3 regions of the Colwellia sp. MB02u-10 genome follow, and region 2 is predicted to be linked to each of the others. Evidence: predicted binding sites of a transcription regulator. Region 2 holds the regulator's gene; each other region holds the start of a gene.
What was found. Region 2 encodes sigma-54, which starts transcription at its own class of promoters, with help from an activator protein. Its sites were predicted from a motif close to GTTGGCACGNNNNTNGNNT; they were not measured.

Region 1 (10,108 bases), on a different contig from region 2:
AAAGTGGCAAATACTGACGCCTCTGTGATGGTTTTGGGACCTAGTGGCTCAGGTAAAGAAGTGCTGGCACAATATATTCACAATTACTCACCACGTAGCCAAGCGCCTTTTATCGCGATTAACTGTGCGGCTATTCCTGAAAATATGCTTGAAGCCACTTTATTTGGTTATGAAAAAGGCGCTTTTACGGGCGCTATTCAAGCTTGTCCGGGTAAGTTTGAACAAGCGCAAGGCGGCACTATTTTACTTGATGAAATAACAGAAATGGACTTAAGTTTACAAGCCAAAATTTTACGCGTGTTGCAAGAGCGAGAAGTAGAACGCATAGGTGGACGTAAAACCATCAGCTTAGATGTCAGAGTAATAGCCACCAGTAATCGCGATTTAAAAGCCGCGGTGCAAAGTGGTATTTTTAGAGAAGACTTATATTATCGACTGAATGTATTCCCATTAACCTGGTTGCCACTTAATGAACGCCGAGATGACATTCTGCCCTTGGCGACACATCTTATTAGCCGTATTTGTCAAAAAGACGGTAATGTTATTCCTGAATTCACCGTCGCCGCGCGTAGTAAATTACTGGCTTACGACTGGCCGGGTAATGTGCGAGAGTTAGACAATGTTATTCAACGGGCGTTAATTTTACAAAGTGATCGTTGCATTGATGCGAATGATTTATTGATCGATGATTTTGAAACCCACAAGGTAGCAAGTGAGGCAGTAGACGCTGAAAAAAACGACAAACTCGGCAGTGAACTTAAACTACAAGAACATCAAATAATATTAGACACTTTGCATGCTTGTCGCGGCAGTCGTAAAGATGTGGCTGAGCGTTTAGGTATTAGTCCACGCACCTTACGTTATAAAATTGCGCGTATGCGTGATAGTGGTATTAATATCCCACTTTAAAAAAATAGGCTTAGTACCTGTTTGTAACAAAAAAACGACGCTTTAACGTCGTTTTTTTCGTTTCATTAATTATTTATTTATATTTACTATATTTATTTATTTTCAGTTTCTATCTGATTTTAAAGTCTTTTTAAAAACTTTAAAAGATATTCTAGCTTTTTTATCAGGTGATTTTTTCAATATTTTGCGATATTATTTAGCTTGGCACTATGCTTGCTTTAGTCTTAGGTAACATTAAGTAACAAGAAATTGACGAAAGCGAGATAGCCATGGATATTAAAACTAATTCTTTATACGCCCAAATGCAAAGCATGTCGATGGAAGCTATGGGTAATAAACTACCCATAGGTGAAGCAAATGGCATGGGCACACCACCGGTGAGCAAAGCCGGTAGTGACTTTGGTAGCTTGTTAAAAGATGCTGTAAATAATGTCAATGAGCTACAACAAGATGCGGGTGCAAAGCGTACCGCTTTTGAACTTGGCGATCGCAGTGTTACTTTGGCTGACACTATGATTTCGGCGTCAAAGGCAGGTATTGCTTTCGATGCGACCGTTCAGGTGCGTAATAAGTTTGTTGAAGCTTATAAAGAAATTATGAGCATGCCAGTATAGCGGCTCAGTGGTTAAGCATAAAACGATAGTGACGCGGAGAGAAGTAAGTGGCAGATTCAACAAACAACACAAATTTAACCTTGGCAGATGGTAACAATGATTTAGTCGCCAATGATAGTTCAGATGATGTTGGTGAACAAAAGTCAGGTTTAGCCGCTGCTATGGGTAATGTTGATTTTCTACGTCAAATGACCATAGTGATTGCGCTAGCGATTTGTTTCGCGATTGCTGTGTTTGTTATCATGCTAGCCAATGAAGCCGAATATCGTTTTTTAACTAAATTGCCGACCGAGCAATTGATTAAAACCATGGATTTTCTGGACAGCAAGCAAGTTGAATACCGTCAAGAAAACAACACAATATCGGTAGAAAGTAACCAATACCAAGATGTTAAGTTGATGCTAGCTCGTGGCGGCCTAAGTGGTGCGCCTTCTGAAGGCAGCGAAATTCTTATGCAAGATATGGGGTTTGGTGTGAGTCAACGGCTTGAAACTGAACGTTTAAAGCATTCTAGAGAGCAGCAACTTGCCCGAACCATTGAAGAGTTAAAATCTATTTCACGCGCTCGAGTTTTATTAGCCATTCCGCGTGAAAATGTTTTCGCTAAACGTGAGAAAAACCCGTCAGCTACTGTGGTACTGACCTTGAGTCGGGGTCGTCTGCTATCTGAAGAAGAAGTTGACGCTGTAGTAGATATTGTCGGATCGGCCGTGCAAAGTTTATCGCCCAATCGGGTCACGGTGACTGACCAAAATGGTCGTTTATTAAATTCTGGCTCACAAAATTCTGTGTCGTCACGCTCACGTAAAGAATTCGAAATTGAACAAAAACGCGAAGCAGAATATATGAATAAGATTGATTCGATCTTAATTCCAGTAGTAGGTTTAGGTAACTTTACCGCACAAGTTGACGTGGCCATGGACTTTACCAATACCGAAGAAACTCAACGACGTTATAATTCAGATTTACCAGCTTTGCGCAGCGAAATGAAAGTTGAAGATAATACCATTGGTGGTTTACTGGGTGGTATTCCAGGTGCGTTAACTAATCAACCACCACTGGACAGTAATATTCCCGAAGATGCTACGGGCAATGCTCAACAGCAAACCATGCCGGGCCGCAAACATACAGAGTCGACACGTAATTATGAACTCGACGAGGCTATTAGCTATACCAAACAACAAACTGGCGTTATTCATCGCATTAGTGTCTCTGTTGCCTTAGATTACTTGTCTGAGCTCAATGCTGAAGGTGAGCCTGTACCCACACCACGCTCTGTACAAGAAATGGCCAATATTCGTCGTTTATTGCAAGGCAGTATTGGTTTTAATTTACAACGTGGTGATTCATTAGAGGTGGTTACTTTACCGTTTTCTCGTCCAGAAATTATAGCTGTGGCTCCACTAGCCTGGTGGAAAGATCCTACTATTTATAAATATGCAAAATTGCTTGGGGCGGTTATCTTAATTGCTATTCTGTTTATTGCGGTGGTGCGTCCGATGTTAAAACGCCTAATTCACCCGGAAAAAACCCCGAGTGATTACGGTGATAAGTCGCTTGATAGTCATGTCGATTTGGGTGATGAAACCATGGATATGTTGTCATCTGAGTTAGATGCTAGCTCAATTGGCTTTGCTCCTGATGGTAGTTTACAATTGCCTGATTTACATCGTGATGGCGATATATTAAAGGCGGTACGGGCCTTAGTGGCAAACGAGCCAGAATTATCATCGCAAGTCGTTAAAAGTTGGTTAACCGAAAATGAGTGATGAAAACCAAGAACTAGCAGAGCAACAATCGTCTAGCTATGACGTCAATAAACTTGACGGCGCCGAAAAAGCTGCGATTTTATTGTTGAGCCTTTCAGAAGAAGATGCTGCACAAATACTCAAACACTTAGAGCCGAAGCAAGTGCAAAAAGTGGGTATGATCATGGCCGGTATGGAAGATTTCACTCAACAAAAAATTACCGCCGTGCATAAGTTATTTATTAACGAAATTCAAAATTTTTCTACTATTGGTTTCAAAAGTGAAGAGTTTGTTCGCAAAGCATTAACCGCAGCATTAGGCGAAGATAAAGCGGGTAACCTTATTGATCAAATTGTCAAAGGTGGTGGTGCTAAGGGCCTTGATTCTTTGAAATGGATGGACTCGAAGCAAGTGGCGAACATTATTCGTAATGAACATCCTCAAATTCAAACCATCGTTTTATCTTACCTTGAACCGGATCAATCAGCAGAAATACTGACCCAGTTCGCCGACAAAGTACGCTTGGATCTTATGATGCGTATTGCTAATTTAGAAGAAGTTCAACCCGCGGCATTACAAGAATTAAATGAGATCATGGAAAAACAATTTGCCGGTCAAGCGGGTGCACAAGCCGCGAAAATGGGCGGCCTGAAAGCGGCTGCAGACATTATGAACTATTTAGATAATAATGTTGAAGGTATGTTGATGGCTTCAATTCGTGAACATGACGAAGAAATGAGCCAACAAATACAAGACCTTATGTTTGTCTTTGAAAACCTTGCTGATGTTGACGATCGAGGTATCCAAGCCATTTTAAGAGAAGTTCAGCAAGATGCGCTAATGAAAGCAATAAAAGGTGCTGACGAAGCCTTAAAAGAAAAAATTATGGCCAATATGTCTAAACGTGCTGCAGAAATGCTAGCGGATGATCTTGAAGTGATGGGCCCAGTACGCATTAGTGAAGTTGAAGCAGCGCAAAAAGAAATTTTGGCGGTTGCACATCGATTATCTGATGCCGGTGAAATTATGCTTGGTGGCGGCGGTGGCGGCGATGAATTCTTATAATCAAACATCAGAGAGTGTAAAGTAATGGCAGCAGATTCTGAGCCAAGCACTGGGGCGATGCCCGCAAAACAAATTGAACAAGTTGATACCTGGTCAGCACCTAATGTGCAACCAGACGAAGATACAAACGTTAGTAAAACTAATGCCTTAGGCCAGTCAATGAATTGGCGTTATGAGCCACCAGAAGAGACAGAAGTGAATGAGCCTGTGCCGTTAAAGGCACAAGATATAGAAGACATTCGCCAAGCCGCATTTGAAGAAGGCTTTAATGAGGGGAAAGCAGACGGTTTTGCTAAAGGTTTTGATGAAGGTAAAACCAGTGGTCATGAAGCGGGTCTTATTTCAGGTAGTGAAGAAGGTGTGATACAAGGTTTAGCTGAAGGTAAAGAAACCAGCGAACAACAAATCGCAGCGATGCAAATCCTATTAGACCAATTACATCAGCCTTTGCTTAATGTTGAAAAAAATGTTGAAGCGCAACTATTACAGTTAGTCGTGCAACTAACCCAAGCGGTGACTAAGCACGAAGCGAAAACTAACCCAGATATTTTATTATCGGCGATCGCTGAAGGTATTAAAGCCTTACCGGCACAAGAGTCTCAAACCCAAATTTTATTGCATCCCACAGACATTAAGTTAGTAGAAGCACAATTTGGCGCAGCACATATCCAAGAACAAGGTTGGCGTTTATTGGCTGCTCCACAATTGAGCCCCGGGAGTTGCCAAATTGAAAACAGTACCTCTAATATTGATCTAAGTGTTAAGTCACGCTTGAATGAGGTTTTGGACTCGTTTTTGCAAGACGCTTTATATCAATAAAGCGAACCTCAATAAAAATAAGTCATGAAGCTTACAAACATAAACCCGACACACATTAACTGTGTAGCGACAGATATTGTCCTGTTAACACTCTATTAATAAGCGTAAAAATTTCTATGGTTGATATAAATCGCATAACTGAACGTTTAAAAAATAGTGAAAAGTTTATTCACCCGCACAGTGTCTCTGTTGCTGGGCGTTTAGTGCGTGTGGTGGGCTTAACTTTAGAAGCGGTCGGTGTTAAAGCCGCAGTTGGTAGCCAATGTTTGGTGGAAACATCACAAGGCGAGCTGATTGCAGAAATTGTTGGTTTTGCCCAAGAGATAACGTTTTTAATGCCAGAACAAAGCTTGCAAGGGGTATTACCTGGCGCACGAGTTGTGCCTTTGTCGACTAAAGCACGTTTACCCTTATCAATGGACTTATTAGGCCGAGTTATTGACGGTGTTGGTAAACCGCTTGACGGTAAAGGGCCGATTAAAGCCTCTGATAGTTATCAATATGACAGTACACCGATCAATCCTCTATCACGACGCGCCATTACAGAGCCTCTAGATGTTGGAGTGCGCTCGATTAACAGTTTTCTAACCGTTGGTGTTGGGCAACGAATGGGGTTGTTTGCGGGCTCAGGTGTCGGTAAAAGTGTGCTGTTAGGTATGATGACACGTGGCACAAACGCTGATGTTATTGTGGTAGGGTTAATTGGCGAGCGTGGACGAGAAGTTAAAGAGTTTATTGAAGAAATTTTGGGTGAAGAAGGTCGAGCGCGTTCTGTGGTGGTGGCAGCACCTGCCGATAATTCAGCGTTAATGCGGCTTAAGGGCTGTGAAACCGCAGTGCAAATCAGCGAATACTTTCGTGACCAAGGTTTAAATGTTTTATTACTGGTAGATTCACTGACGCGTTATGCACAAGCGCAGCGCGAAATAGCACTAGCGGTAGGCGAGCCACCAGCAACGAAAGGTTATCCGCCATCAGTTTTCTCTAAATTACCCCAACTCGTTGAGCGAGCTGGCAATGGCGGGGAGGGCCAAGGTTCAATCAGTGCATTTTTTACTGTCTTAACCGAAGGTGATGATTTACAAGACCCGATTGCTGATGCTGCCCGTGCCATTTTAGACGGTCATATTGTTTTGTCACGAAAATTAGCTGATGCTGGGCATTATCCAGCGGTTGATATTGAAGGCTCAATTAGTCGAGTTATGCCGATGGTAACCAGCCAAGAACATCAGCAACTTGCCAGGCAACTGCGGCAGATTTATGCCTTATATCAAGAAAATAAAGATTTGATTGCCATTGGCGCCTACAGCAGAGGTACGGATCCAAGAATAGATCAATCGATTGATTTGCAACCCGTAATTCAATTTTTTTTGCAGCAAAAAACGCTTGAAATTATTCCTTATGATCAAAGTTTAACTCAGCTGCAGGAAGTATTAGCGGCAGCGCAAGCTCATGCCAATAAAAATCAGTAGACACAATAACGCATAGGTCACTAAACCGATGAAACAGTTGAACACCTTATATAAGTATGAACTTGATAAAGAACAAAAAGCCTCACAAGCATTACAAGTGGCAGAGGTCGATTATGAACAAAACAAAGCGCGTTTAAAAAGTGTTAGCGATTATCGTTTAGAATATATGCGCCGGCTTAATCAGCGTTCAATCGAGGGTATTGATAGTGCAACATATAGCCATTTTCATGCTTTTATCGCGAAACTAGATAACGCCTCTCAACAGGTTAAAGTTGCGGTTCATCAAGCTAAAGCATTAGTTGATACGCGAAAAAAACAATGGTTAGAGCAAAGGCAAAAAATACAAGCGGTAGAATTACTACGTAATAAAAAGCTTGCTGCCCTGCAATTAGTCGCGAATAAAAAAGAACAAAAAATGTTTGATGAAATGGCGACACAACAATTTGTTCGTCGCCGTCGCTAAACTCCGCGATGTTCATACTAGAGACAATAGATTAAGTACTTGAGTAAAACCCATGAGCATCAAGATATAAACTCAAGGTTTGTTATTGATGTTTATATACTCAGTTAATTTTAAGATTTATCGCCTAGATTTATGTTGTTATTGTATTGTCAGCTCTTTTGAAAGTTAGTTTTGGAATGAATATTGCTTAATTAACTATAGAAATAATTTATTAAATTGCGCTTAAGTCTACATTTAAGAAAGGTCTGTTATGTCTCAAATAAATATATTGTCTACTGATGCTGGCCAAAGCCCCGACACCTCTGGTGCTAAAGGTAGTTTGTCAATAAAAAGTCAAGCTAAAAGCAACGCATTTAATGATGCGATGGAGCAACACTATGCCAGAAAAAAAGCGGAAGAATCAGAAGGAAATACTGAGCCATATGGCAATTTTGTCTCTAAAGCGGCAGAACAACACCAAGAGGCTTTAAAACGCGAGCGTTTATCCAAAGGTAATGAGGCTGATGATGCCCGTACTTTACCTGTGCCTTTACCGATAGACGATGCCGAGACTCTCTCTGCGCCAAACGCTGAGCTAAAATCCTATCTTGGCTTTCAAACTCAAACTGAACATCAAGCCGAAGCCCAAAATGGCTTAGCGACCGATGTTGAAAATGATGACGCGGTTGATTTATTAAAAATGTTAAGTGGAGCAGAGCAATTATTGACAAAATCTACAGCAAATAATGCTGTTGAAGGGACAGTGCAGGGCGGCGGCGTTACATCAGGCTATATGCAAACAACAACTGCTGGCACAACGCCATTAAAGAGTGAGCAAGGTAGCATTGATGATGCCGAGCTAATGGCAAAGCAAGCCGGCATAAAAGCATTAACTGAAGAAGGCAATGCCGGCTTAGATAAAGCCCAAGATATTGACCAAATAACTAACAATAGCGCATTACAAAATAGTGCCAGCGATAAAGCGAGTGAATTTAAACTTGGTAGCGATATCGAAGCACCACAAACTCACCTCGTTAATCAAAGTACAGCGACTGTGGCAACGACATCGGTTACAGATGCAAAACTTGATGTTACTCAGAAAACAGTGATCAATGAAGACTTTGATAAATTAGCCAGTGCCATGCTTGATGCACAAAAAACCTCTAAAACTGAGAGCGATAAGCTAACACCACAAGTTGAGAAAGTGCCGTCAGTTTTTAATCAAACCTTAGTCGATCAAGCCAAGCCGCTGACAAGTGCTGCGGAATTAGCTGCCCAGCAAGAGCAAAGTTTTGAAAGTACGGTTAATCAATTAACGACAAATACTGTCTCCACACAAAAATCATTTGCCACTATGCAGACTGAGACTATTGCTATTTACCGTAAAGATTTTGCTGACGCTGTTAAAGATAAAGTGATGGTGATGATCAACCAAAAAATTCAACAAGTGGAAATTCAACTTGACCCACCAGAGATGGGCAATATTCATGTGCGAGTGAATTTACAAAATGAGCAAGCCGCGGTGCAATTTGTGGTGCAAAACCAGCAAGCAAGAGAGGCTTTAGAGCAAAACATGGGCAAGTTACGCGATATGTTAGCTGAAAACGGTGTTGATGTTGGGGAGGCAAATATCGAACAGCGCGAAGCAAAAGAGCAAAATGGTCATGGTTTTGACAGCCAGTCTAACAGTGGTCAAAATGCCCAGTCGGCTGAAGATAATTTTAGTGAAAATGATAACGCCATGGTGAATGTGCTCAAAGCTTCGTCAACCGGTATCGATTACTATGCTTAATTCATTAATACACTGACAATACTTGATAAACCCTTTGGATTAGCAGCTATTCAACGATATAGTTTAACAATAGATATAAGAATTCTTCACAGGTAGGAACCATGGCCGACGAAAAAGAACTTAAGCTGGATAACCCAGATAAGAAAAAAAAGTTGATTATCATTATCGCTATTGTTGCCGTTTTAGCTATTGCTAGCGGTGTGGCTGCGTTTTTTATCTTTGGTGGTGATAATGACATTTCACAAGCTGAGATAGATGCCGCTTTAGACACAGGCGCTGAAAACACAGAGGTAAAAGGCGCAGGTGCTGAACTTGGCTCAGCTTTGTATGTGCCTATGCCAAGACATTTTCGCTTTAATGCACCGGGAACCGCTCGCGATCGCTTTGTTGAAATTCGTGTACAGCTGTTGGTACGAGGTATTGAAAATGAAGAAACCGCTAAAAAACATGTCCCCTTAATTGAAAGTGCCTTGTTAGGTGTTTTCTCAACGTCGAATGCTGATGATCTAGCAACAAGTGCAGGAAAAATAGCTTTAAAGCAAAAGTCTTTAGTGGCAGTTCAGAAAATAATGACTGAAATCGAGGGGAGTGCAGTGGTTGAAAAAGTACTCTTTACCGGCTTTGTCATGCAGTAATACCTTTGAAGAAAAATAGCCGCTGATAGATTGCTTGGTTGATTGAAGCTTTTGATTGAATTTTTGATTAAACTTTTGCTTAAGTTAACGGCTATGGTTTGTGAACAGTGTAACTAAACTAACAAGATAAAGAGACTATTGAGTGAGTGATTTATTATCTCAAGATGAAATTGATGCACTTTTACACGGTGTTGATGATGTTGAAGAAGATGAAACTGTAGAGGACTCTGCCAATTCAGGAGAGACCTCTGATTACGATTTTTCTTCGCAAGATCGCCTTGTTCGTGGTCGTATGCCAACGTTGGAGATGATCAACGAACGTTTTGCACGTCATATGCGTATTAGTTTATTTAATATGATGCGTCGCACCGCAGAAGTTTCTATTAACGGTATCCAAATGATCAAGTTTGGAGAATACGTACATACTTTATTTGTGCCAACCAGTTTAAATATGGTGCGCTTTCGGCCTTTAAAAGGCACCGCATTAATTACCATGGAAGCGCGACTAGTTTTTATATTAGTGGACAATTTTTTTGGTGGTGATGGTCGATATCATGCAAAAATTGAAGGTCGTGAATTTACCCCTACTGAACGCCGTATTGTGCAAATGT
Region 2 (10,108 bases):
CAGATGACATTGACCGAACATGTACAGACTATTTATAAAAAAATTAAAAAGTAACTTATTAAAAAGTAACTTATATTGCCTCACGGCGTTAGCATTATTAGTGCCTGTCGCAAGTGCAGAAAAATTTGACGTAGAACAAGAGATTAAAATATCTTCTTCACGCCAAGCTGCCGATCTCAAAAATAAAATATTCAGTTATATTGATAATGTCATTATTTCTCAGGGCACACTAACCATACATGCTGAGTTAGTACAGGTTATCACCCAAGAAAAAAGTGACAGCAAAATTTATATTGCCAAAGGCTCACCGGCGACCTTTGAACAAACACTTCAAGATGGTAGCCCAATCAATTTGCAAGCCAATGAAATCCGTTATGAGCCGAGTATGAATACCGTCGTTATTTCAGGCAATGCCCTCCTTAGCCAAGAAGGCAGTAAAGTCAGTGGCAGTAAAATCACCTATAATTTTTCCACAGAATATGTCAACGCCGAAAGCCTAGACAATGCTAAAGTTGAAACCGTATTACAGCCGAAAAACAAAATTAAATTGCCTATAAAATCAAAGGATAAGCAAGAGTAAATGTCAACTTCTACATTATCAGCAACCGGCCTTGCCAAGTCCTATAAAGGCAGGAAAGTTGTTAAAAACGTCAGTATGCACGTTTCAGCAGGACAAATTGTTGGCTTATTAGGACCAAATGGCGCAGGTAAAACCACCTCTTTTTATATGATTGTTGGCTTGGTGAAGAACGACAGTGGCTCAATTGTCTTAAATGATGAAGATATAACCTTACTGCCGATGCACGAGCGCGCGAGAAAAGGTATCGGTTATTTGCCACAAGAAGCCTCTATTTTTCGTAAGTTATCGGTTCATGACAACATCATGGCCATTTTACAAACACGTAAATCACTTAGTGACGTTGACCGACAAGAAAAACTTGAACATTTATTAGAAGAGTTCAACATAGGCCATATAAAAGATAACTTAGGCATGAGTTTATCTGGCGGTGAGCGCCGACGAGTTGAAATAGCACGGGCATTAGCCGCAGATCCTAAATTTATACTTCTGGATGAACCCTTTGCCGGTGTTGACCCAATTTCAGTAGGTGATATAAAAAAAATTATCCTACACTTAAAAGATCGTGGCATAGGTATTTTGATCACAGATCACAATGTACGAGAAACACTCGATGTTTGTGAACATGCCTACATCGTTAGTCATGGTGAACTTATCGCTGAGGGTAATTCAAAGCAAATTCTTGCAAATCAACATGTAAGAGATGTATACCTTGGCGAACAATTCACGCTATAGTGAATAAAACCAATTGAACTAATGAATTTGAATAGGGAAAAGAAAACGTAAATGCGTCCTACTCTGCAACTCCGTATCGGACAACAGTTAACGATGACCCCGCAATTGCAGCAGGCGATCAAACTGTTGCAATTATCAACTTTGGATCTTCAACTAGAGATTCAAGAGGCACTTGAAAGTAACCCTTTGCTTGAAGTTGACGAAACGCACGATAACAATTCAGAAAATACCCCTGACCATTTAGAAGCAGGATATTCGGTAACTTTAGGCGAAAAGTCAGCAACATCCTCTGATGGCAGCGAAGACTCCACTCCCTCGATAGACGAAATTAGCTCCTCTGAAGGTTTAGCAAAAACAGACATCCCCGAAGAACTAAACAGTGATAGCACATGGGATGATAACTTCAGTGCCGGTGTCAGTAGTGGCGGTGTTGGCCATGCCTCAGAAGATTATACTTATCAAGGTGAAACGAAAGACTCATTACAAGACCATCTGATTTGGCAGATGGAACTAACGCCCTTTACTGACACTGACAGAACCATTGCCATTGCCATTATTGAAGCCATAGATGAAGCAGGTTATTTAACCGTTTCAGCCGAAGAGATCTTAGAAAGTGTCGGTATTGATGGTGTAGAACTTGATGAGATTGAAGTGGTGTTAAAGCGTATTAACGTATTTGACCCCATTGGTGTAGCCGCTCGTTCAATTCCCGAGTGCTTGCGTATTCAGCTTAATCAATTTGCTAAAGATACCCCTTGGTTAGCGGAAAGCAAAATTGCCGTCAGCGAGTATATTGATTTACTCGGTAATCGCGATTATCGTCAATTGATGCGTAAATTACGCTTGAAAGAAGAGCAATTACGCGAAGTTATTCGCCTAATACAAAGTTTAGATCCCCGTCCAGGTGATAGCGTCATAAAAAGTGAAGAACAATATGTTATCCCAGACGTGTCTGTTGAAAAGAAAAACGGCCGCTGGACAGTAGAGCTCAATCCTGACACTGCACCTAAACTATCGGTTAATCAGCAATACGCGGCTATGTCTCGTTCAATGAAGTCATCTACTGATAATCAATTTATTCGCTCTAACTTGCAAGAAGCAAAATGGTTTATTAAAAGCTTAGAGAGCCGTAACGAAACGCTTTTAAAGGTTTCAAATTGTATTGTGCAACGCCAACAAGGCTTTTTTGAACATGGACCTGAGTCAATGCGCCCTATGGTATTGAACGATATTGCCGAAGCCGTAGATATGCATGAATCAACTATTTCTCGTGTGACCACGCAAAAATATATGCACACGCCTAGAGGAATTTTTGAGCTTAAGTACTTTTTTTCTAGCCACGTTAGTACTGAAAACGGCGGCGAATGTTCATCAACGGCTATTCGAGAATTAATTAAAAAGCTAGTGGCTGCTGAAGTGCCTGCAAAGCCACTCAGCGATAGTAAAATGGCAGATATTTTAGCAGAGCAAGGTATACAAGTGGCAAGGCGTACCATTGCCAAATATCGAGAGTCACTTTCTATACCGCCATCAAATCAACGTAAAAGCCTATTGTAGGCAGTTTTATTCAGCCAATAAAGAGGATTGAAGTATATGCAAATTAATCTTACTGGACACCATGTCGATGTTACCGATTCATTACGTGATTATGTCAATGGCAAGTTTGAAAAACTAGAACGTCATTTTGATCATATCAATAATGTACATGTAGTATTAACGGTAGAAAAACAGAATCAGATTGCTGAATCAACAGTGCACTTAAGTGGCACCGAAGTTCATGCTAAGGCACAGCATAGTGACATGTATGCATCGATTGATGCATTAATTGACAAGCTAGATCGCCAAATATTGAAATATAAAGGTAAAATCAACAAACATTAGCGCCATTTCGCTACAGGTCTTAGAAGTTTATGAAGTTGCAAGACATCTTAACCCCGGACTGCACTATTTGTGCAGCACCGGGTGCCAGTAAAAAACGTATATTAGAATATTTAAGTCGCTTGGCCGCCGATAAACTCGACAGTCATGATACTTTTCAGCTCTTAGAAAGCTTAGTTAAACGCGAAAGAATGGGTTCAACGGGCATAGGTAATGGCATTGCTATACCTCATGGCCGTCTAGAAAATGCTACGCCTACGAAACCTATTGCCGTGGTTATTACCACAGAACAAGCGATTAATTTTGACGCTATTGATCATCGCCCCGTTGATATTTTTATCGCCTTATTCGTTCCTGAAGAAGAATGCCAGAGCCACTTGAGTACGCTGCAAAGTATCGCAAAAATCTTTCGTGACAAGCAATTTTGCAAGCAAGTGCGTAAATGCAAAAGTAATCAAGAACTGTTTCAGTTAATACAACAAGCGAGTTAAACACGGATGAAATTAATTATTGTAAGTGGCCGCTCAGGATCAGGGAAAAGTGTTGCACTGCGTGTTTTAGAGGATTTAGGTTATTATTGTGTTGATAATATCCCTGTCAACTTGTTACCCGCACTGACCCATACGGTTATTAATGATTATGAAAATGTTGCCGTAAGCCTCGATGTTCGTAACCTACCAGCCGATCCTAACGACGTACCCGAAATTATTGAATATCTGCCCAATGCGGTAGAATTGAGCATACTGTATTTAGATGCTGATGATAGTGACCTTATTCGCCGGTTCAGTGAAACGCGACGTTTACATCCGTTGATCAAGCAAAATATTGCGCTAGACCAAGCGATTGCCTTGGAGAAAAAATTACTTGAGCCCATCGCCAGTCGGGCAGACTTATACATCAATACCAGTCAACTGACACCGCACCAACTCGCTGACTTAGTTAGAGAGCGAGTTCTGGGTAAAACGTCTGGTTCAATGGTGGTTGTGTTTGAATCATTTGGTTTTAAACATGGTGTACCACAAGATGCTGATTATGTCTTTGATGCACGCTTTTTACCTAATCCATTTTGGGATAAAGAGCTAAAAGGCTACACAGGTTTAGACAAACCGGTACAAGACTTTCTTGCTAGCCAGCCCATTGTGACTAAATTTGTTTGGCAAATTAACAGTTTTATGATGACCTGGTTACCCCACTTAGAACGTAATAATCGCAGTTATATCACCATTGCCATTGGTTGTACGGGTGGCAAGCATCGCTCGGTCTATATTGCCGAATTACTGGCAAATAATTTGCGTAAAGAGCGTAAAGATGTGCAATCTCGCCACCGTGACTTAACCGTTGAAGGCACATAAACTAAGATGAGCAAGTCCACTAGCTGCACTGTACTTATTATCAATAAACTTGGGCTGCATGCCCGAGCGGCTTCTAAGCTTGCCCAATTAAGCCAAAAATTCACCGCTAAAGTCATTATTGAATTAGACGAAAACCGAGCAGACGCGAATAGTATTATGGGGCTAATGCTGCTGGCAGGCGCCCAAGGTAAAACCGTCAAGGTTATTGCTTCTGGCCAAGATGCTGAACAAGCCCTAGTAGAGATTTGCCAACTCTTTAGTGACAAATTTAATGAAGCCGAATAATAACTGAGTGCTTTATCCTTGCTAAGCACACGCTTAAGTCAATAAAAAAGCTGCTAAAATGGCTAGATTACGGTAAACTCTACGCGGATAATTATTAACGAACCCTAGTGACTAAAATAATATACTAGCCAATTTAGCACTACATTAAAGCTTTTAGAATAAGCGAAATAACTCAAGCATAACCGTTTTCAACTGTGTCTCCTGAGTCGCACTACCGTCCAAATCTATCGATGCTTATGTTTATTTATTGGCTATAACAAAAGCTTAATAGTTATCTCTCATAATAGGATCTGTTTAACTTTTTGGGTTAACATTGAACTCGCTTCAGTAGCTTTAGATAAACCCAAAGATAATAGTATTAGTTTGCAAGGGCTATGGCGTGCTCATACGTCTATGTAGCCAGCGGCATATCATGTGTTTGCTGAGCCTACCTACTAAACAAACTGCACTAAAGTCAGTTCAACAACCCCTGATAATTTTCAGTTTTCGTTTTACAACGGCAAAAGGTGAATATATGCCGGAAGGTTCTAAACAAGAATACAATCATCAGCGCCTTCAGCAGGTTAATGATGCCCTTGATAGTGGTATGTTTGTCCATGTTCGCAAGCTATTGCAAGACATGCCCACTTACGATCTCGCTTTATTATTAGAGTCATCGCCAAGCAAAAGCCGTGTCGCACTTTGGCAGCTTATTGATGCCGATCATCACGGTGATGTGCTCGAAGAGTTAAACGAAGAAGTTCGAAAAGGCATTCTGAAAAATATTCATCCAGAAAAACTAGCTGCCGTTGCAGAAGGAATGGATGTTGACGATTTAGCTGAAGTATTCAGAACACTACCTGACACAGTTTATCAGGAAGTGCTTAACGCGATGGACTGGCAAGATCGCCATCGTGTTGAGGCTGCACTTTCATTTGAGGAAGACACGGCCGGCGGTATCATGAATACCGATACCATCTCTATTCGTCCTGATGTTACGGTAGATGTGGTGCTACGTTATTTACGACTACGTGGTGAATTACCTGAAGCAACCGACTCTTTTTATGTGGTTGACAGAGCTGATCATTTCCTTGGTTCAGTATCTTTATCTGCTATTGTTACTGCCAAAGCAGAAACCATTATCTCAGACCTAATCAATAAAGATATTCAAGCCATTACCGCCGATATGAATGAAAAAGATGTCGCGCAGCTATTTGAGCGCTATGATTGGTTTTCTGCCCCTGTTGTCGATCACGAAGCACGACTACTGGGTCGTATTACCATCGATGATGTTATTGATATTATTCGTGAGGAAGCCGAGCATTCTATGATGAGTATGGCGGGTCTAGATGACGAGGCTGACACCTTTGCTCCGGTCTTAAAAAGTACCCAACGCCGTTCTATTTGGTTAGGCGTGAACTTAATCACCGCTCTTCTGGCTGTCGCAGTGTCGAGCATGTTTGAAGGCATTTTAAATCAACTGGCTATTTTGGCGGTGTTAAACTCTTTAGTGCCTAGCATGGGCGGCGTCGCCGGCAACCAAACTTTAACCTTAGTTATCCGCGCTATGGCCTTAGGCCATGTTGGTGAAAGTAACTCGCGAATTTTACTCTATAAAGAATTGGCCATTGGTTTTTTTAATGGTCTAATTTGGGCGGTGTTAATCGCTTCTGTTGTGGCGATTTGGCAGCAAAACTTAATGCTGGGCGCCATCATTGCCTTTGCCATGTTAATGAATATGACCGCGGCTGGCATTGCCGGTGTTACCGTGCCATTAATGTTGAAAAAAATGAATATAGATCCCGCCTTAGCCGGTAGTGTTATCTTGACAACGGTAACCGATGTCGTGGGTATATTTGCCTTCTTAGGCACAGCGACCTTGCTGCTTGGAAAATAAACCATAGCGATAAGCTTTCAGTTTAAAGCTGTCAGTAAACAACTGAAACTAGTTACTGTTCAGTTGTTTTTTCTGACAGCTGACAGCTTTTAACTTCAAACTTCTATTATTTTTAACTGCCCGCTACTTGCATCTGGTTAACAATAATAGAACCGGTACGAATACTGCCTCGCATATCGGTATCGTTACCAATAGCGACAATACCAGCAAACATATCCTGTAATTTACCCGCAATGGTAATTTCATCCACTGGATAAGCTATTTCACCATTTTCCACCCAAAAGCCTGCTGCACCACGAGAATAGTCACCCGTCACGACATTCACGCCTTGCCCCATCAACTCGGTTACTAACAAACCCGTGCCTAAAGTTTTTAACATCGCATCAAAATCACCGCCTTGGCCTGCGTCTTTCATGCCGAGTTGCCAATTATGAATACCACCGGCATGACCGGTTGATTTCATGCCTAACTTACGCGCTGAATAGCTAGTTAACAGGTAAGTGGCTAAACTGCCATCCGTAATAATTTCACGATCTAGGGTAGCGACACCTTCGGCGTCAAAAGCACTACTTGCCAAGGCCTTTTTCAAATGAGGACGTTCACTAATGTTTAAAAATTCAGGAAAAACTTGTTGGCCAATGGCGTCCATCAAAAAAGAAGATTGTCGATACAAATTACCACCACTAATCGCGGCAATAAAATGGCCAAATAAGCTATTAGCCACATCAGCTCGAAACATCACAGGTACTTTAGCGGTCGCTAACTTACGAGCACCTAAGCGTGATAATGTTTCTTTAGCCGCTTGTTGCCCTATGTTGGCTGCACTTTCCATAGCATCAAATTCACGACTAACGGTATAAGCATAATCGCGCTGCATGTCTTCACCTTCTTTGGCAATCATCACACAACTTAAATTATGGCGCGTACTCGGATAGCCCACTAGCTGCCCCTGACTATTGCCGTAAACTTTAAAACCTTCAAAGCTCTCTAATGTGGCGCCGTCTGAATTAGTAATACGTTTATCATAGCCAAGCGCCGTGTCTTCACAGGTTTTTGCCAAACTAATCGCTTGCTCTGTGGTTAACGCTTTAGGGTGATATAAATCTAAGTCTTCAGGCGTCATCGACAATAAATCTTTATCTGCCATACCTGAGCATTCATCAACAGAGGTATATTTAGCAATATTTACCGCGGCTTCTATGGCTTGTTTTAAAGCTTTTTCAGATAAATCAGCCGTAGAAGCGCTACCTTTACGACCGTCTTTGTAAACGGTTATGCCAAGCCCACCATCACTGGTAAACTCAACATTTTCAACCTCGCCTAAACGGGTACTCACGCTAAGACCTTGTTGGCGACTCATCGCAACTTCAGCACCATCGGCTCCGAGTGATTTAGCCATTGTCATGGCGTCATTAACACGTTTTTTCACATGTTCTATTTGCATTTGAATACTATCTGAATCGCTCATAGGTAAATTATTTCTCACATTTTATCGATACATGCAACAGGAATGTTTTTGCTGATACTGCTTTGTTGTATACTATAGGTAATTATCACTTTATTGCTTAACATTATGCCCCACTCTGCCAACGATATCGATGAATTAGAAGAAGAATTACTGAGTAAATCAGAAATAAAACGAGAAATGCATCGACTGCAAGACTTTGGCCTGATCATAGTCAAAATGTCGAAGCATCAACGCAGCAAGCTACCGCTAACTGATGAACTGAAAGCCGCTATGCTGCTAGCAGATAAAATCACCAATAAGCATGAAGCTATGCGTCGTCATGTCCGTCATGTCGCGAAAATATTGTCTGAAATGGATCTTGAGCCGATTAAGCAGGCAATGGACGTTATGGCCAATAAACATCAGCAAGAGTCGGTCAAATTTGAAAAGCTCGAAAAATTGCGTGACGACCTGATAGCAGACGGTAATGACACCATTGAAGCCTTGTTAGCCGAATGCGACAGCATGGAAAGGCAAAAGCTGAGACAATTAGTCCGTCAGGCGAAAAAAGAGCACAGTGCTGAAAAAACCGGTAAACATTACCGTGACTTGTTTACTTACTTAAAAGAACACGTAGTTTTTAAGTAGCTAGGGTTTAAATCGCTATTAAAAAATAATAGCCCGGATAACGGCACAAAAAAAGCGCCTTGATTTAAGGCTAAATCAAGGCGCTTTTTCTTTTCAAAACGCACGACTATAAAATACTAAACTTACTAAATACTTTATAAAGTTCAGTACCTTGATTGACACTCGCCGAAGCAAAATGCAAAATTGGTATGACACTGTGATCTAAGGTTATATAGTGTAATGGGTCGCCATCACCATAATTATCCATACGTAAAATACGCGCTAATGGTTCTCCTGCCGCTAAAGGCTGACCAAATTGAGCCAAGTAATCCACCATACCGCCCATGGGGGAATATAGTGCCTTGTAATCGGCTAACATACAGCTGTAACGCGTCATGGTTTTCGGCTGGTAATCTTGGCTATTGATCACACCTTGATACTGCAGATAACTTAAAATACCTAAAGCATCTTCACGGGCAACCTCTAAATCAATCTGCTCTTGTGAACCCAACTCAACGGTAAAACTCTCTTTGATAATAACATCTTGGCCATGATTGGCCTCAGTTTTAGTTATAGGAAAGTCACGGCCAAGGGCAGCAAAGGTCTGCTGTAATTGCCACCAAGGACAGAATGTGGCTTCATCTAATGCACCATCAAAGTCGTTAGGAATCAATAAGGTATGTGGGATATCAAAGTGCTTTGCACTGGCTATGGCATATTCAGGACAATATAAGTGCTTACTGGAAATCGGCCCAGTGTGCAGATCTAAAACAATATCAGCTTGATGTGCTAACCGCTGCAGTTGAAAGGCAATGCGTTGCCCTGTCGTCAGGCCATAAATATTATGATTTAACTTTTCAGCTATTTGCTGCAACAGTAATGCTTTAAACGCTCCCTCAATTTCAGCGCTAGTAGCGGTTAAATGCGCTTGTGCAAACGGCGCAATAATATCGGCATCAAAATGAAACATCCGGTTCCAATTAACGCCGGTAATGGGATCAAATCGCCCTAAGGTATATTCCCCATTTTTATGATTACAAGCCACAGGGTTGGCATAAGGCACGAGCGTAATACTGCCATTTAATTCAAGGGTTTTTAATTGCTCTAGTAACTGAAAAATAACCGCATTGCCCTGCACTTCTGCGCCATGCATATTAGCCTGGATATAAACATCAGGCCCCTGCTGTTTACCCTTAATACGATAAACCGGCACGGTAAGCGCAGCACCACTGGCCATTTCACCGACATGCATCACTTCTTTACTGATTAAATTCATAAATAATCTCTTACCAATCAAACGACTTTATTGACTAGGTTAACGTAAATACCAA
Region 3 (10,108 bases), on a different contig from region 2:
TCATCATTCGTGTGTTCTGTAGGGGCGACTGTAGGGGCGAATTCAGTCGCCCAACCCCGAGCATTAAAACGCACACATTATTCTCCAATGTTATCCCCAGGCGAATAAATTCGCCCCTACAAGTTCATCATTCGTGTGTTCTGTAGGGGCGACTTCAGTCGCCAAACCCCGAGTATTAAAACGCACACATTATTCTCCAATGTTATCCCCAGGCGAATAAATTCGCCCCGACAAGTTCATCATTCGTGTGTTCTGTAGGGGCGACTGTAGGGGCGACCTGTAGGGGCGACTTCAGTCGCCAAACCCCGAGTATTAAAACGCACACATTATTCTTCAATGTTATCCCCAGGCGAATAAATTCGCCCCTACAGTCGCCAAAATGGGCTCAAACATTAATTATTAAATAAATTCATAATAAGTTTAAAGTTATTTGAAGAGCTGCCGTTAAAGTATTTAGAACGGGTGCTTTAAAATTTAAATACTACTAAATTGAAGTTCCTGACTTATTAAATTGTTTAACTAACGTATTACATATTGTAATCAGGAGTTTTAAAAATGGCTATTTCAGTAATCACCAATACGGCATCATTAAACGCACAACGTAACTTGTCTAAATCTAGTAATGATTTAGCCACCTCAATGGAACGTTTATCATCGGGTATGCGTATTAACAGCGCCAAAGATGATGCGGCTGGTTTACAAATTTCAAACCGTTTAACTTCACAAATTAATGGTTTAGGCGTAGCGCAACGAAATGCTAACGACGGCATTTCAATGGCGCAAACCGCAGAGGGCGCTATGTCGGCCTCTACTGATATTTTACAACGTATGCGTGAACTCGCCTTGCAATCAGCTAACGGGTCTAACTCATCTGATGACCGTGACGCCATGCAAAAAGAAGTGTCAGCTTTACAATCTGAATTAACCCGTATCTCTGATACCACCTCATTTGGTAGTCAAAAATTATTAGACGGTAGTTTTGGCTCTAAAAACTTCCAAGTCGGTTCTAATGCCAATGAGACTATTGCTATTACTATGACTAGTACAGCCGCTGAAGATATTGGAGTTAGCGCCTCTGCAGCGACGATAGAAGGGGCTGATAATACCGGTTTTGGCGGTGTTAGTGATGCAGCTACAACATTACCAGCATCAGTTATTGATGCATCAACACTTGATTTTACCACAGGTGCCAATACAACAACGGTTGATGTTGGAGTTGGCTCTTCAGCTGAAGCAGCGGCAACGGCTATAAACGATAAGACAGGCGAACATGGTGTTACAGCAACAGCCTCAACGTCAGTAGTCATGGGGATGGCTTCAGCAGTCAGTGGTAATGTAAGTTTTGATCTAAACGGAACATCTATTGCCGCAACAACGATTGCAGCTACAGATCAATCAGCCCTTGCAGCAAAAATTAATGAAACAACAGGCACACATGGTGTTACAGCAACGCATAACGCAACTAACGGTGAAATTACCTTATCAAATGAGACAGGCGCAGATATTACGATTGAGAGCTATAACAATACCAGTAATCTGGCCTCTAGTACTACAGAGGATACCGTTACCCTAGACTATTTAGATAGCGCTGGAACTACTAAAGGGCAGATAACATTAACAGACGATAAAGATGATGGTAGTGGTGGTAATATTGAAGGAGCTGATGCTGCGCGAGTTGCAGGTACCATTGAACTAACAGGAACGAGTGAATTCTCAATCGCTTCAACAGATACTAAAACATTAGCGGCCACAGTAACGGCAACGGTAGATATTGATGCTATATCAGATGTAGACTTAGGTACAGAGCAAGGTGCACAAGATGCCTTGGCGGTAATCGATAGCGCATTAGCACAAGTTGACAGCCAACGCGCTGATTTAGGTGCGGTGCAAAACCGTTTTGACTATACCATCAGTAATTTATCTAATATTCAAGAAAACTTATCAGCGTCACGTGGCCGTATTCAAGACACTGACTTTGCGGTAGAAACCGCTAACTTGACCAAGAACCAAATCTTGCAACAAGCAGGTACCTCAATCTTGTCGCAAGCTAACCAATTACCACAAGCGGCATTAAGCTTGTTAGGTTAGGTCTCCAACTCACACTAGGATAGATTTTATCTTAGTGGCATAAGTGAAGGAAGGGGCCATTACTCCTTCCTTTTTGCGTTTTATGGTGAATGAAATTCCACCTAAAAGTAACACTAATAATAGACAGTAACGTCAAGTGTTTAGGTGATAAAAAGGGGTCAGAGATGAATGTAACTAATAGCGACAATAGCCTGGTTAATTCAAGTAACTTAACCAGTAATAAAACTGAGCGATCAGCTTTACATAAAGCAGAGGCTGAAAACGATTTAGCAAAAAATACAGCCCGTATTGAAGAGCAAAGTAAAAGCAGTATCAGTGAAGCAAGCAATACACCAGCGATGACACCCAAGCAATTGGAAAAGGTGGCGCAACAATTGCAAGATTTTATGGGTGAAATGAATCGAAGTTTAGAATTTTTAGTCGATAAAGACTCAGGACGCGATGTGATTAAAGTGCTTGATAAAAGCACCGGCGATTTAGTGAAGCAATATCCATCGGAAGAAGTGTTGGGCATTATTTCTAAATTGTCTAATGCGACGGGTAACTTAATAGATACAGAAATATAAGCTCGATTGGCAGTTATATTGACAGTTATATTAACGGCTATTATTGACGCCCTATGAGTTATTGTTTTTAATGGCCGTTATTTATTTAGGTATACTGTTAGCTAGCACTTACGGCAACAAAAATTGGTGGGATTATGGTAGATATTGCCTTTACAGGTATAGGCTCAGGCCTTCAAGTTTCTGAAATTGTTGACGCGATTGTCGGCGCTGAACGGGCACCATTTGAAAGTCGTTTAAATCGTCGCGAAGCCATAATAACCACGGATATTTCTGCCGTTGGTGCGCTAAAAGGTGGCTTGCAAAATGTTGCCGACGCTATTGAAAATTTAGCCAGTGCAGATAAATATCAACAAAGAAATATCAGCGGTTCTGATAGTTTTGTTGCACTAAGCAGTACAAAAATTGCCGAAGTGGGCAGTTATTCTGTTCAGGTTGACCAACTCGCCAGCACGCATAAACTCGTTTCGGCGGGCATTGACAGCAGCGAAGCTGTGGGTGAAGGTACCTTGACTTTTGCTTCAGGTAGTAACAGTTTTGATATTAGCGTATCAAGCAGTGCAACATTAAGCGATATTCGCGACTCGGTTAACGACAGCCTAGATAACGACGCAATTACCGCCACTATTATTACCGATGATAACGGCCAACATCTTGTTTTTACCAGCAAAGAAACCGGTCTTGCTAACGCCATTAAAGTGACGACCAACGATGCTTCTGACGGCAACAATACGGACAATGCGGGTTTATCTCGTTTAGCTTATGATGCTGACTCAGGCTCGCCTACCTTTGCCACAAATCTTTCAGAAACTAGTGCAGCAACAGACGCAAAAATAACCATAGATGGTGCATTAGTGGTCACCAACAGTAGCAATGAGTTTGTTGATGCTATCGACGGCATAACTATTACAGCAAAAAAAGTGCATGATGTTGATGACAGTATCAGCAAGGCAAGTGTCTCTGAAAATAATACTAATATTAAAGCCGGTATTGAAGGCTTTGTAAAAAGTTATAACGAACTGGTTGATCTTAGCAAGCAACTTGGTGCGTCAAGCGAAGATGGAGTAGGACCACTTGCGGGCGATTCATTATTACGTGGTGTAATGGGTAAACTACGCCAAGAGCTGAGTACCTCATTTGCCAGTAGTGGCAGTGACAATTTAACCTTGAACCAATTAGGCATTCGTGCAGACCGCTTTGGTAAATTAGAACTAGACAGTGAAGATTTAAATGCACAAATAGCATTGAATGTTGGCGGGGTGGAAAACTTTTTTGTTGGCTCTGACGATGCCCCAGGTTTTGCTGCATCACTTAAAACCTTAACTGACTTTTACACTGAGTCAGGTGGTTTAATTGAGGGGCGTATTGACAGTAAAACTAATCAATTAACAACAATAGATGATGAACGCATTGACTTTACTCGTCGTATCGATTCATTAGAAACACGATTATTCGCACAGTATAATGCTATGGACTTGATTGTATCTAATTTGAATGCGACCAGTAGTTATTTAGAACAGCAGCTTGATAACTTGCCAGGTGTGGTAAGAAACAATAATTAACAAGCGCTAAATATAGCCTTGGGCAATTGTTTTGTAGGTCGGACTTTAGTCTGACAACCGTTAAGCGGGTGACTATGTTGTTGATCTGTTTTTATGTTGAAAATGGTTAAATTTCATTTAACTTGTTGGACTGAAGTCCAACCTACATCGAACCGATATCAATCCCACATTCAACCTATCTCTAGCCTACAACGAACCTAGATTAAATCTACATAGTGACTTCGAGTGAAAATATAGCCTTGGGCAATTGTTTTGTAGGTCGGACTTCAGTCTGACAACCGTTAAGCGGGTGATTATGCTGATAGGCCAATAAAACCTGCAGCGGGTATTATGTTGTTGAACTGTTTTTGTGTTGAAAATGGTTAAATTTTATTTAACTTGTTGGACTGAAGTCCAACCTACATCGAACCGATATCAATCCCACATTCAACCTATCTCTAGCCTACAACGAACCTAGATTAAATCTACATAGTCACATCTAGTGAAAATATAACCTTGGGCAATTGTTTTGTAGGTCGGACTTCAGTCCGTCAACCGTTAAGCGGGTGATTATGCTGATAGGCCAATAAAACCTGTAGCGGGTATTATGTTGTTGAACTGTTTTTGTGTTGAAAATGGTTAAATTTCATTTAACTTGTTGGACTGAAGTCCAACCTACATCAAGCATCCAACCAACCTAGATTAAACCTACATCAAGCCCACATCGAACCTACAACCAATCTAGATTAAATCTACATAGTGACTTTGAGTAAAAATATAGCTTTGGCAATTGTTTTGTAGGTCGGACTTCAGTCTGACAACCGTTAAGCGGGTGATTATGCTGATAGGCCAATAAAACCTGTAGCGGGTATTATGTTGTTGATCTGTTTTTATGTTGAAAATGGTTAAATTTTATTTAACTTGTTGGACTGAAGTCCAACCTACATCCAGCCGAAATATAACCGACATCCAGCCCACCTCCAATCTAGATTAAACCTAGATTAAACCTAGATTAAATCTACATAATGACTTTGAGTGAAAATATAGCCTTGGGCAATTGTTTTGTAGGTCGGACTTCAGTCTGACAACCGATAAGCGGGTGATTATGCTGATAGGCCAACAAACCCCTGCAGCAGGCATTATGTTGTTGATCAGTTTAGAAAAGGTGGCATGGTAATAGTAGTGTTATCTGCTGAGTATCTTTACCGTTTTTGATAGAGGTTTATCGCTTTTCTGTTTTTCTTTAGGGTCAAAATTTCTGACTTGGCTGACTCTTGAGTACGATTTACTTTTTCAATAAGTTGGCTGTCGAGTGCCGCCATAGTTTGCAGTTCTGCAAGGTGTAATTGCAATTCTTCTGGGCTAAAGTGTTCGAATAACTGATAAATTTTATCTTCTCTGTGCTTTATTAATTTAAGCAGCTTTGCTGTATTAATTTGCTCGCTGTTATCGTGGCTGGTTGACTCTGCAATCGACTTTTTATTCTCTCCTACACTGTCTATTCCACTCTCTATTCTGCCCTCTGTTCCACTCTCTACTTTATTCTCACTCTGACCCTGAATATCTGCGGTATCTAAAAGCTTAAGGAGCAGTTTAGATACCTCAATAATATCAGTTAAATTTTCAATGGCTGTTAAAGCCACTAGAAGCTTACTTCTTGTTGAGTATCAAGGGGTATGTTATCCCAGCCTGACTTAATAGGGATTAATATTTGAGCAATTTCATTAAGTTTATCAATATCATTACTTAAGCTAGCGGCTAGTAATTGTTCTGAGCAATAAACGTAGATAGAGGCTAAATTATTGGATATTTCTCCGCCTTGTTTAAAATCAAGTGAGGCTTGTAATACACCTATAATGGAAATGGCGTTTGAAATCTCAGCGCCTTTTTTAGCGTAATTTTTTTGGTTAATAGCGCCTTTAGCGGTAGCAATGTTATCGAGTAATTTTTGAAACAACATGGCAACCAATTGATAAGGTGACGCTTGTTGAGCTGTGCTTTTGTTAACTTGTTGATATTTTTTTAATGACGCGTGAATCATAGATATCTCCAGCTGTAAGACAATAATCTATTATACTAAAATACATTAGATTTAAAATTGAATATTATAAATTATAGTAAAGCTTGGTTATTAATGGTGACTGCAAAACCTTCGCTTTTAGCCTTTTCGTAAGCGGCGAGTAACACACCGTGCTCAATGGCTTTAGGGTCTGCAACTATGCCGTTATCGGCCACTTCAATATTGTCCCAACCGCGTGTTACTAAATAGTCTTCTATCTGCACAAGCTGCTCTTCTAGCGGCATATTTACTGAGAACATATTGAACTCGTATCTGTCGCCTTTTTGAAAGCTGCCATTATCTTTCATAAGCTCAGCTGTGCCATTAATAATTAACATCGAATATTCCTACTAAATTTTATTTCTAATCGTGTTGCTCAGACAAGCTTATTTCATGCCACTTTTGATTTAGACTTAAAAAAAACAGTATTGTAATGAAATATAAGCAATTATCTGCTTGTTTAAATACCAAAATCATTCAAGTGATTATAGGTAAGCTTAGTTGTTGTTTTTTTGACATGGCGTTAATAGGGCGTTTTTTACTTGTGTGCATGTGAGTATTAACCGCAAGCTATTTTCGTTGTTTACCCTGTATCGGCTGGCTTCTTTTTTACTTTAACTGACAATAAAATGACAGACAAGTGTCAATTTATTGTTGATTAATCACGGCAGCAAGTGAATAATGGCGGCAGCTTATAATAATAAATGACTTGTTAGGCTCTACGTAAGGTCAAAAGTAAGATCAAAAAACGCAAGATGAGCAAACGTGAAGTCAACAAATACAAAGGCAAACAATGCAAGAGAAAAAATATATTTTAGTCGTCGATAATGATGCGACAAGACGCCACCAAATAGAAACAGTTTTAGCTTTTGTTGGCGAGTATTTTCATGTTTTTGCTGAAGAAGAAATTGATCAATATCTAGCTGAAGTGCCGAATGTTCTGACCATTATTTTATGTGGTGACGTTTCTGAAAAGTTACAAAATATTATTAAATCTCAGCCAACCTATCCTTTTATTTATCATGATTTTATTGATAAAAAACAATTGAGTGGTTATGTCAACGTGATTGGTGAATTAACCACACCGCTAAATTATGCACAATTGACCGAGTTAGTGCACCATAGTCACCAGTACCATAATAACCTGCCGTCAAAACGTGGTTTTAATCGTCCAAACTCTTTATTTCGCTCTTTGGTGGGTACGAGTAGTGCAATGCAAGAGGTACGATTTTTAATTGAACAAGTGGCTTCTACTTCGGCCAGTGTTTTGATTTTAGGCGAGTCGGGCACAGGTAAAGAGGTGGTCGCGCGTAATATTCATAACTTGTCAGAGCGAAGCAAAGGGCCATTTGTGCCGGTTAATTGTGGTGCTATTCCCGCTGATTTATTAGAAAGTGAACTGTTTGGCCATGAAAAAGGGGCATTTACCGGTGCTATTTCTACGCGCAAAGGTCGCTTTGAAATGGCGGAAGGCGGCACACTATTTCTCGATGAAATTGGTGATATGCCACAACCCATGCAAGTAAAATTATTACGTGTGTTACAAGAACGAACCTTTGAACGGGTAGGTGGTGCTAAAAGTTTAAAAGCTAATGTGCGAATTGTTGCAGCGACACATCAACATTTAGAAGACATGATTAAAACTAATCATTTTCGTGAAGATCTTTACTATCGATTAAATGTTTTTCCTATCGAAACTCCGTCGCTAAGAGAGCGAAAAGAAGATATTCCACTCTTGTTGCAAGAGCTTATTTCACGATTTTCTGCTGAGCAAGGGCAGTCAGTGCGCTTTACTGAACAAGCGATTGAATCGTTAAAAGAGCATACCTGGGCCGGTAATGTGAGAGAACTCTCCAATTTAATTGAACGTATGATTATTATGTATGGCGAGCAGGTGGTTAATGTTGGACAACTACCGTTGAAGTATCAACACTTAGACATAGATGATTATCAACCTGAATATCCTGAAGAGTTACAAGAACGTGAAGCGATTAATGAAATGTTTTCAGGTGCTGATTATGACGATGAAGAAGAGGCTATAGCACAAACAAGCTCAGCAGATGCGAGCGCTGATAGTGGCAATATCCTTGATGTGTTGCCCAATAATGGTCTGAACCTAAAAGAGTATTTAGCTGATTTAGAAATTTCCTTGATTAACCAAGCCTTAGGTAAAAATGATTGGGTTGTTGCTCGTTCAGCTGAGCTTTTAGGTATGCGCCGCACTACCTTGGTAGAGAAAATGCGTAAATATAATCTCCAGAAAGTCAGTTAATTATTCATTCATAGCTATCAGCGCTAGGTAACAGCAAGACAAGTTAGCGCTGCTTTGTTAGCTTGATTGCGTAAAACGCCCTTGAAATAATGATTATTTCAAGGGCGTTTTACTTTTTAGCTCAGCCAATAAAGTCAGTTATACCCATTGTTTAAATACGCATTGTTTAAATAGACATTGTTTAAATAGACATTGTTTAAATACAGATGGTAATAGCGCTTTTAGCTCGCCGTTCAGTGTTCTTTTAACGCTTTGATGATGTTAGCCATTTTATTGACAGCCAATTTTAATCGAAATAATGTGCTTTAGTTACTGAATAATATCAGTTTAATTGGTTGGCATGCTTAATGCTTTGTTCGAGTGTACTTCCTTACTCGGGTAAAATATTATGGCACTTGCCTATTCGACATCGACCAATTCTTCTTCAGCCAATTCTGCGCTGAATCGTGTAGTAACTTCATTTGATGAGGTTAGTCTTAAACGCGAGCAATCCAATCGACTAGAAAGCGAAAACTACGCGGGTGAATTGGCGTACTTACGTCAACAAAACAAACAACTGCAACACGTTATTGATGTTATGCCAACGGGGATGATCATGCTTGATGGCAACGGTATTGTGGTGAAAATTAATGACAGCGCTAAACGTTTGCTTGATGAGCCCATTTTGGGTCAACCTTGGTTTGGTGTGATTAAACGCTCTTTTAAACCCCGCGCTGATGATTGGCACGAGGTTTCGTTAAATGATGGTCGCCGGGTAAAATTAGAAATTACCACTTTAGGTGGTCAACCTGGGCAGTTGATCATGATCACTGATTTAACCGAAACGCGACTTTTACAAGATAAGCTTGGCCAATTACAGCGACTATCGTCTTTAGGGCGTATGGTGTCAAAATTGGCTCATCAAATTCGTACGCCCTTATCGGCTGCCATGTTGTATGGCGCTAATCTACGCAATAAAAAACTTAGCCCTGATGCACGGGTTAATTTTCAAGACAAATTAATGTTACGCCTACATGACTTAGAGCAGCAAGTTAATGACATGTTGTTGTTTGCTAAAAGTGGCAGTAAAGCGGTTGTTGAACCGCTTAATATCAACCAACTGATTGAGCAAGCCAAGCAAGCCATTGAGCCGCAAGTGAGTCAAGCTGGCGCAAAAGTTAATCTGCACTTTTGCCAACAAGGCTGTGAAATTTTAGGCAATATGAGTGCTTTGTCGGGGGCAATTCACAACTTAATACACAATAGTTTATCTGTCATTAAAGCCAATGCCGTTATCAACATTAGTGCTTACTGTCAGGACGAATATGCCTATATTAGTGTGCGTGATAATGGCCCTGGCATTAGTGGTGAGCTAGCCGATAAAATATTCGAACCTTTTTATACCTCAAGAAGCCAAGGCACAGGTTTAGGCCTAGCGGTGGTAAAATCTGTCACTAATGCACACCAAGGTGAAGTGAGCTTGTTAAGTCAGCCAGGTGAAGGGGCACATTTTTGTATGAAAATACCTTTACTGGTCAGTGAAGAGACTAACACGGCATTTTTGTCTAAGGAGCTTAGTCATGAGCACAAGTAAAATAATGGTTGT

Region 1: a site for sigma-54 is predicted at 1,110-1,128, ahead of fliE (flagellar hook-basal body complex protein FliE). Genes of this name have one in related genera too.
Region 3: a site for sigma-54 is predicted at 8,858-8,876, ahead of H4J59_RS05870 (PAS domain-containing sensor histidine kinase). Genes of this name have one in related genera too.

What each region holds. Positions count from the first base shown of each region.
Region 1 is NZ_JACGVK010000105.1:34,697-44,804, reverse strand. It holds gene H4J59_RS05865 (sigma-54 dependent transcriptional regulator) at 1-909, shown strand, start outside; gene fliE (flagellar hook-basal body complex protein FliE) at 1,179-1,523, shown strand; gene fliF (flagellar basal-body MS-ring/collar protein FliF) at 1,571-3,292, shown strand; gene fliG (flagellar motor switch protein FliG) at 3,285-4,337, shown strand; gene fliH (flagellar assembly protein FliH) at 4,362-5,156, shown strand; gene fliI (flagellar protein export ATPase FliI) at 5,273-6,628, shown strand; gene fliJ (flagellar export protein FliJ) at 6,657-7,091, shown strand; gene H4J59_RS05830 (flagellar hook-length control protein FliK) at 7,342-8,862, shown strand; gene fliL (flagellar basal body-associated protein FliL) at 8,964-9,497, shown strand; gene fliM (flagellar motor switch protein FliM) at 9,640-10,108, shown strand, end outside.
Region 2 is NZ_JACGVK010000139.1:50,712-60,819, forward strand. It holds gene lptC (LPS export ABC transporter periplasmic protein LptC) at 1-54, shown strand, start outside; gene lptA (lipopolysaccharide transport periplasmic protein LptA) at 20-580, shown strand; gene lptB (LPS export ABC transporter ATP-binding protein) at 581-1,312, shown strand; gene H4J59_RS17985 (RNA polymerase factor sigma-54) at 1,364-2,869, shown strand; gene hpf (ribosome hibernation promoting factor) at 2,906-3,193, shown strand; gene ptsN (PTS IIA-like nitrogen regulatory protein PtsN) at 3,223-3,681, shown strand; gene rapZ (RNase adapter RapZ) at 3,688-4,542, shown strand; gene H4J59_RS18005 (HPr family phosphocarrier protein) at 4,549-4,827, shown strand; gene mgtE (magnesium transporter) at 5,342-6,703, shown strand; gene pmbA (metalloprotease PmbA) at 6,816-8,171, opposite strand; gene yjgA (ribosome biogenesis factor YjgA) at 8,277-8,798, shown strand; gene H4J59_RS18025 (succinylglutamate desuccinylase/aspartoacylase family protein) at 8,905-10,053, opposite strand; gene H4J59_RS18030 (PLP-dependent decarboxylase) at 10,093-10,108, opposite strand, start outside.
Region 3 is NZ_JACGVK010000105.1:45,211-55,318, reverse strand. It holds gene H4J59_RS05905 (flagellin) at 556-2,088, shown strand; gene H4J59_RS05900 (flagellar protein FlaG) at 2,253-2,654, shown strand; gene fliD (flagellar filament capping protein FliD) at 2,789-4,213, shown strand; gene H4J59_RS05890 (hypothetical protein) at 5,395-5,835, opposite strand; gene fliS (flagellar export chaperone FliS) at 5,835-6,233, opposite strand; gene H4J59_RS05880 (hypothetical protein) at 6,305-6,589, opposite strand; gene H4J59_RS05875 (sigma-54 dependent transcriptional regulator) at 7,045-8,523, shown strand; gene H4J59_RS05870 (PAS domain-containing sensor histidine kinase) at 8,912-10,096, shown strand; gene H4J59_RS05865 (sigma-54 dependent transcriptional regulator) at 10,083-10,108, shown strand, end outside.